DNA from 2 places in the Treponema sp. J25 genome. Region 2 is predicted to be linked to the other one. Evidence: riboswitches for the same ligand, from Rfam matches in the RefSeq annotation. Region 2 holds a riboswitch; the other holds the start of a gene.
What was found. A riboswitch is a leader RNA that binds a small molecule or an ion and turns the genes downstream of it on or off. The one in region 2 is predicted to bind thiamine pyrophosphate.
Positions count from the first base shown of each region.

Region 1 (3,398 bases), on a different contig from region 2:
ATTGGCTCGATACATCCATTCGCTGGGACTTAAGTTTGGTATTCACATACTCCGCGGTATTCCCCGCCAGGCAGTAGAACGGAACACTCCTATTTTAGGAACCCCCTACACGGCTCGAGACATAGCTGACGTGAACAGCACTTGTCCCTGGAATACGGATATGTATGGGATTGACACCACAAAGTCCGGCGCCCAGGCCTACTATAATTCGATTATCGATCTTTATGCCCAATGGGAGGTAGATTATCTTAAAGTCGATGATATCGCCCGGCCTTATCACAAAGGGGAAGTAGAATGTATTCGAAGAGCCATCGACCGATGCGGAAGACCTATCGTGTTGAGCCTTTCCCCGGGGCCGGCTCCTCTATCAGAAGCGGAACACCTTATAGCTCATGCTAACCTGTGGCGTATGACCGACGATATGTGGGATAATTGGTCCCAGGTTCACGATATGTTTAGTCGTTGTGAACAATGGGCCCCTTTTGTGGGTCCAGGCCACTGGCCCGATGCGGACATGCTTCCTCTGGGATACATTGGTATCCGCAGTCACGGTGGCCCCCGATATACCAACCTTACCCGAGATGAACAACAGACCCTATTTGCTCTCTGGTGCATGTTCCGATCGCCCCTTATGTTCGGCGGGGATCTTACTATGAATGATTACTGGACCCTTTCACTCCTTACCAATCAAGAAATCCTGGAAATATGTCAGTGCTCCTTGGGGAGCCGACAATTTTCCCGGGATGAACATTCAGCAGTATGGACCGCCTGGGGAGCGGGGGATACATACTATCTGGCCCACTTTAACCTGGCCGAAACTCAACAAAACATACAAACAGACCTCAAAAACATTCTCGAAGAAGAGCCCTATTCTCAAAACCCGTGGATAGCAAAAGAACTGTTCACCCAGCAAAGTTGGACCCTTTCTCAGGAACAGATCTGTTCCACTGTGCCTCCCCATGGGGTACGATTGTACCGGCTAATGAGAAAGGAGAGCCCCTTTTAGAAATTATTTTTTGATAGGCCATGACGGGGCCCGATCCGAGGCAGCCAAGGGAAGGAACAATACAGAGCAAAATTCAAGACGTTGACAGTTTTTATCAAGCTTTTTATACTGGTTCCGTCGTGGGGTGGTCCGTTGGGCCTGAGATTATACCCGTTGAACCTGATCTGGGTAATGCCAGCGCAGGGATCCTGACATAATCCCATAGTATCCCCACAGCCACAAATCTCATGGAGCCGGTACAGGAAAGGATTCCTGTTCTGAAGTACTACGGGGGAGCTCCAATGCTGGTGCTTTCCCTTTGCTTTAGAACAGAAAAAAGCTCTGATACCGGGAAAGGAGTTCGTATGGCTGGGAAAAACGCTCTTTTTTCCTGGAAACTCAATGAAGTCGTGATCCTGGTGGTGCTTTCCATCGCCATCGGGGTTCTGTTCTGGGCATGGACCTTCATCGAAGCCCTCGCTAAACCGCTGGAAGCCATTGGGCTACGGTACCTTATGTCGGGGGTCTGGTTTATTGGGGGGACCCTGGTGGCCTTTCTGATTCGGCGACCGGGGGCGGCCCTCCTTGGAGAAGTCCTGGCCGCCATCCTCGAAGGGTTTATCACCCAGTGGGGAATTACCGCCGCCATATGGGGTCTGGTACAGGGGATTGGGGCAGAAGCGGCCTTTGCTCTTGGCCGCTATAAAAAATGGAACCTTCCGATGATGCTCCTTGCGGGGTTTGCATCCGCCCTTTGTTCGTATATTCTCGATTTCTTTTACAGCCAGTACTGGACCTTACAGCCCTGGTTATGGCCAGTTCAGATTATTGCTATTTCCGTAAGCGGCCTCTTCTGGGCTGGCTGGCTTGCCTATCACATAGGTCGGGGAATCATCCGGACCGGGGTTACCTCCAATCTGCTTTCAGGGGATGACCTCGTCAAAGAAGAAAGCGAAGAATAAAGTCAGGGGGATGATGAACCCCCGCCTGCGGTGTTTCCCGCATCTAAGGATGCCAGGTTTTGCCCGAGGCTTCTCGCATCCTGAAGGGGAAGTCGGGATACGACGGTGGGTGGGGGCCTCTCATTATGGGCACATGACCTACCTGATGAACTGGACTAGCCATACATGAATCTTATCGAAATAGAGAATCTCTCGTTCCGTTTTCCCGGTCGGCGTCGGCCGGTGCTGGACCGCATTTCCCTTTCCATTCAAAGAGGGGAACGGCTGCTTCTTTTTGGGTCCTCTGGCAGCGGTAAAAGCACCCTCCTGCAGATTCTGGCGGGTCTTGCGCCAGAGCACACCGGGGGAGAGCTAACCGGCACCCGTCGACTTCTGTACCGTCGGCGAGGGGTGGTGTTACAAAACCCCGAAGCCCAGATTATCACCCCGACGGTAATAGAAGAACTGGCCTTTCCCCTGGAAAACGAAGGGATAGCCCCGGAGGAAATTCTCCGACGGGCAGAGGACGCCCTTTCCCGCTTTGGGATGACCGGATTTGCCCAGCGCCACCCCTTAAGCCTTTCAGGGGGAGAATGCCAGCGTCTTTCCCTGGCCTGCGCCCTCATGGGGAATCCGGAGGTCCTGTTCCTCGACGAACCCACCTCATTCCTCGATGAAGAGCGGGCGACCCAGTTTTTCAAGGATCTTAGACAGCTACCCCCGGAAATAACGGTCATCCTGGTGGAACACCGGTACGAACTTCTTGCCGATTTCTGTCACCGGTGGATCAAAGTAGAAAAGGGAAAACTATACGAGGAACAGGGACCGCCGCGGTCAGCCCTCGCTGCATCAACCTTTGTTTCCTCTCAGAATAGCCCCCCCGTTCCCGAGGACCCATCAGGGGGGGAGCCAGAGGCTTCCCGGGAAGTTGGCCAGAACCTCGCTTCGGTTCCATCCGTGCATTCTCCCCTTCAGAGCGCCGCCCCCCTGCTTGAAATTCGCCACCTTTCCCATAGCTATCCCGGCGGTCCTCCTCTTTTTCAGAACCTTTCGCTGAGCCTTCCCCATGGGACCTGTCTTGCCCTCCAGGGGCCCTCGGGATGCGGGAAAACCACGGTGCTCAAAAAAATACTCCGTCTTTTGCCGGTAGAAAAAGGAAAGATTTTTATTGAGGGAAAGGATGGGGCCCTTCTTACCCAGGAAGCACTCTACTCGTACATCGCCTATGTCCCTCAAAACCCAGAACACCTTTTTATAGCCGACACGGTGCGGGAAGAATTGCATCTGGCCCTTTCCCAGGGGGAAAGGAACTCCGCGCCATCCCATTCCCGGGCCTTTGAACTAGCAGAACGGTTTTCCCTTACCCATCGACTGGGAACGAATCCTTTTAAGTTGAGTGAGGGAGAAAAACGCCGGCTCACCCTCTGCATCGCCCTGGCCATGGGTCGGCCCCTTATCATCATGGATGAACC
Region 1 is NZ_PTQW01000040.1:751-4,148, forward strand. Features, by position in the region: gene C5O22_RS11445 (glycoside hydrolase family 27 protein) at 1-1,006, shown strand, start outside; TPP riboswitch at 1,117-1,209, shown strand; gene C5O22_RS11450 (ECF transporter S component) at 1,351-1,947, shown strand; gene C5O22_RS11455 (ABC transporter ATP-binding protein) at 2,113-3,398, shown strand, end outside.
Region 1: another riboswitch for thiamine pyrophosphate. It lies ahead of C5O22_RS11450 (ECF transporter S component); the one in region 2 lies ahead of thiD (bifunctional hydroxymethylpyrimidine kinase/phosphomethylpyrimidine kinase).

Region 2 (3,398 bases):
TCCGGTACTGAGATTCCTCAAGGATCCCTAATGAGGCACAGACATAAAGTTCTGTTTCTTTTTTAATTCCTCTAATTATTTTACAAATTCTTTCTAGTTCTTTTGACTCAACCGATCTTCCAGAAATCACAATAGAAAACCGATGAATACCCGCCCTGGCACAAAGACGGGCTTGTTCAAGAATTTTTTCTTCAGACAAAAGAGGATATTCCTGAACCGGTGTTACATAATACACCGACTGGGCACAAAATTTACAATCCTCAGGACAACGACCACTACGGGCGTTCACAATAGCACACACATCAAAAACATTCCCACAGAAGTGACGACGAATCTTTTCTGCCCCTTCACAAAGCGGTTCGAGAGGAACCGTAACAAGGAACAGGGCTTGTTCTTTATCTACTGGTGTACCATCAAGTACCTGCTGAATTATTGACTCAAGATGCATTTGTTTCTCCTATTGTTTGATAATTCCAATTTTCAGCCATGAGATTCTTTATGGTTCGTACCATTATACCAGGATGAGGAGCTTTCCATACAGCGGACACCACCGCAATTCCACCACACCCTCGCTTCATCACCTGGGGAACCTGATCCATCCCGATACCACCGATAGCTAACACAGGAATTCGTACCGCGCTGCACACTGCCTCAAGCCCTTCAAGATTATTGGGTCGGATATCCTGTTTTGTTTCAGTAGGGAATACTGCTCCATAGCCCAGATAACGTGCTCCCTGCAGTTCTGCTTGCTGGGCCTCCTCAATAGTACCAACCGAAACACCATAGAGTTTGTTCCGTCCCCAGAGTTTTCGAGCTACCAAAAGGGGAAGATCCTTTCGGCCTAAATGTACTCCATCTGCATCGAGGGCCATAGCCATATCAAGCCGATCATCCACAATAAAAAGGATACCTCTTTCTCGGCACTGCGCCCTCAGCCAACGGCCCTCTTCATAAAATACCCGATCCGACACAGCCGGTATTCCTTCTAATTTTTTCTCCCTCAGTTGAATCATATCAGGACGAGCTTCCAATATGTTTTCCAGCATCGTTTGATACTGGTCAGGAGCACATAAAAACCGGCCCGTGATAACACAAAGGATGCCTCCTGCCGGAATGGACAAGTTCTGGGTTGGTTCTTCATTTTCACAATATTGCATACTTTCCCCTTCTTTTTTTACTGCCTTTTTTGCCTGGGCAGTCCCTCCCTATCATAAAAAGCATGAAAATGATGTACCGGTCCGTGCCCCTTTCCTAAGGGGATCCCCTCTTTAATTGCTTCCGTAAGCCAGGCTTTTGCCTCCGCTATGGCCTCTTCAAGATTGCTTCCCCGGGCCCAAAGGGCAGTAATAGCCGATGATAAGGAACAACCAGTCCCATGGGTATGAACGCTAACAATACGAATACCCGGAAAGACTTTTATCGATGAATCGGTCGCTAAGAGATCGTCACACTGAGCAGCAAGGTGGCCCCCCTTAAGAAGTACCGCCCGGGCCCCTAAGAAAAGAAGCTTGTGCGCAGCCCGTTCCATATCTTGAATATTCTGAATAGATTCTCCGGTAAGAACCTCAGCCTCATAAATATTAGGAGTTATAAGATCTGCCAGGGGAAATAGTTCATCCACGAGTACCTGACGGTCCTGGGGATCCAAAAGGGGATAGCCGCTTTTGGAGACCATGACAGGGTCTAGGACAACCAGAGGTGGCCGATAAAACCGAAGATGCTGGGCTACCGTTCGTATCGCAGCGGCATTCCCTACCATACCTATTTTTACCCCATCTACCCGAATATCCTGAAAAATCCCCTCAATCTGGGCACCAATCATCTCTTCCGGTATGCTATGCACCTGGAGCACCGCCTGGGTATTTTGGGCCGTCACAGCACAAACCACAGACATACCGTAACAACCAAGGGCAGCAAAGGTTTTAAGATCCGCCTGGATACCCGCCCCTCCAGAGGCATCGCTCCCTGCAATAGTAAGAAGCTGTTTCATGATGTACATCTCCCTTATGCTGGATCACCCGGGACTGCCTGGAGAGGAATAGATTTGTTTCAGTTAGAAAAAACTAAACCAAGGAAGGGAGAAAACATTTATCCACCACCTGCTTTCCTCCGCCGGTATTACCCGGATCAGGTTCATGGGTCAGGGGACGTCCCTTTCTCAGCCAGCCATTCCTGGCTCCCCAAGCAGCAACTCGCTTTATGCTACGACAGGAACGGTTTTTCGTCAACAGAAGTATTGACTATTTTTTGTTTTTGGTGCATAGTAAGCCCTGTCAGTCGACGGTGGATGTAGCTCAGTTGGTAGAGCGCCAGACTGTGGATCTGGGTGTCGCGGGTTCGAGCCCCGTCATCCACCCATGCGGCATCGGATCCGGCGCTCATACAACATATGCGTTCGTAGCTCAGCTGGATAGAGCGACGGACTTCGAATCCGTAGGCCGGGGGTTCGAGTCCCTCCGGACGCAGGATGTTCTGTAGCAGTGGAGGGTACTACAGTCTCCGGTTAACGGAGAAAAGGCCCGTGCGTAATGAAGAAGGGGACTTTCCGATAGTACCGAGCTACGGGACAGAAACAGTCGCTGTGAGGATAGAGCATTCTGTCCGTCAGGGGCGAGTATTTTGGGCCGCTAGCTCAGCTGGCAGAGCAGCAGACTCTTAATCTGCGGGTCGAAGGTTCGATCCCTTCGCGGCTCATCTGCGGGAATAGCTCAGTGGTAGAGCGCCACCTTGCCAAGGTGGATGTCGCGGGTTCAAGCCCCGTTTCCCGCTTTACAACCGTGCAGGAATTGCACGGTTTTTTTATTTTGATACCCAATAGTCACTGTAAATAAAACCTTAAAGAAACACAAAATGTTATAAAGCATATATTTAGAGAGCACCTTAACCTCAATCCTATTGACAGAACCGGGACTTTTCAGTACAGTAGTTGCGGCTGTAATATATACCACCGGCATGCGAGAGTGGTGAAATTGGTAGACACGCTAGACTTAGGATCTAGTGCCTCAGGCGTAAGGGTTCAAGTCCCTTCTCTCGCAAGCACCGTGGGGTTCTTCTAGAAAAGAGTCCCACCTGGGGTATGCGGGAATAGCTCAGTGGTAGAGCGCCACCTTGCCAAGGTGGATGTCGCGGGTTCAAGCCCCGTTTCCCGCTCGTAACGATGGGGCGATCCGGCCATCGGGTCGCCTTTTTTTTCAAGCCAGGGCACAATGATGCGTCCCAGGTCAGGCAAATCTTGTATATGATTTGCCCCATTTTTCCACACAAGAGGGATTACCGTGGTAGTATCCAGAGAAATTGAAAAGAAAGAACACTCCCAGGTTCAGCTTACGGTGAAGGTAGCTCAAGAAGAGGTCCGGAAAGAATATACGGATGTACTCAGTTACTACGCCAAAAACATT
Region 2 is NZ_PTQW01000033.1:13,243-16,640, forward strand. Features, by position in the region: gene bioB (biotin synthase BioB) at 1-448, opposite strand, end outside; gene thiE (thiamine phosphate synthase) at 438-1,157, opposite strand; gene thiD (bifunctional hydroxymethylpyrimidine kinase/phosphomethylpyrimidine kinase) at 1,175-1,990, opposite strand; TPP riboswitch at 2,088-2,193, opposite strand; tRNA gene C5O22_RS10195 (tRNA-His) at 2,284-2,356, shown strand; tRNA gene C5O22_RS10200 (tRNA-Arg) at 2,392-2,465, shown strand; tRNA gene C5O22_RS10205 (tRNA-Lys) at 2,622-2,694, shown strand; tRNA gene C5O22_RS10210 (tRNA-Gly) at 2,698-2,769, shown strand; tRNA gene C5O22_RS10215 (tRNA-Leu) at 2,955-3,035, shown strand; tRNA gene C5O22_RS10220 (tRNA-Gly) at 3,079-3,150, shown strand; gene tig (trigger factor) at 3,276-3,398, shown strand, end outside.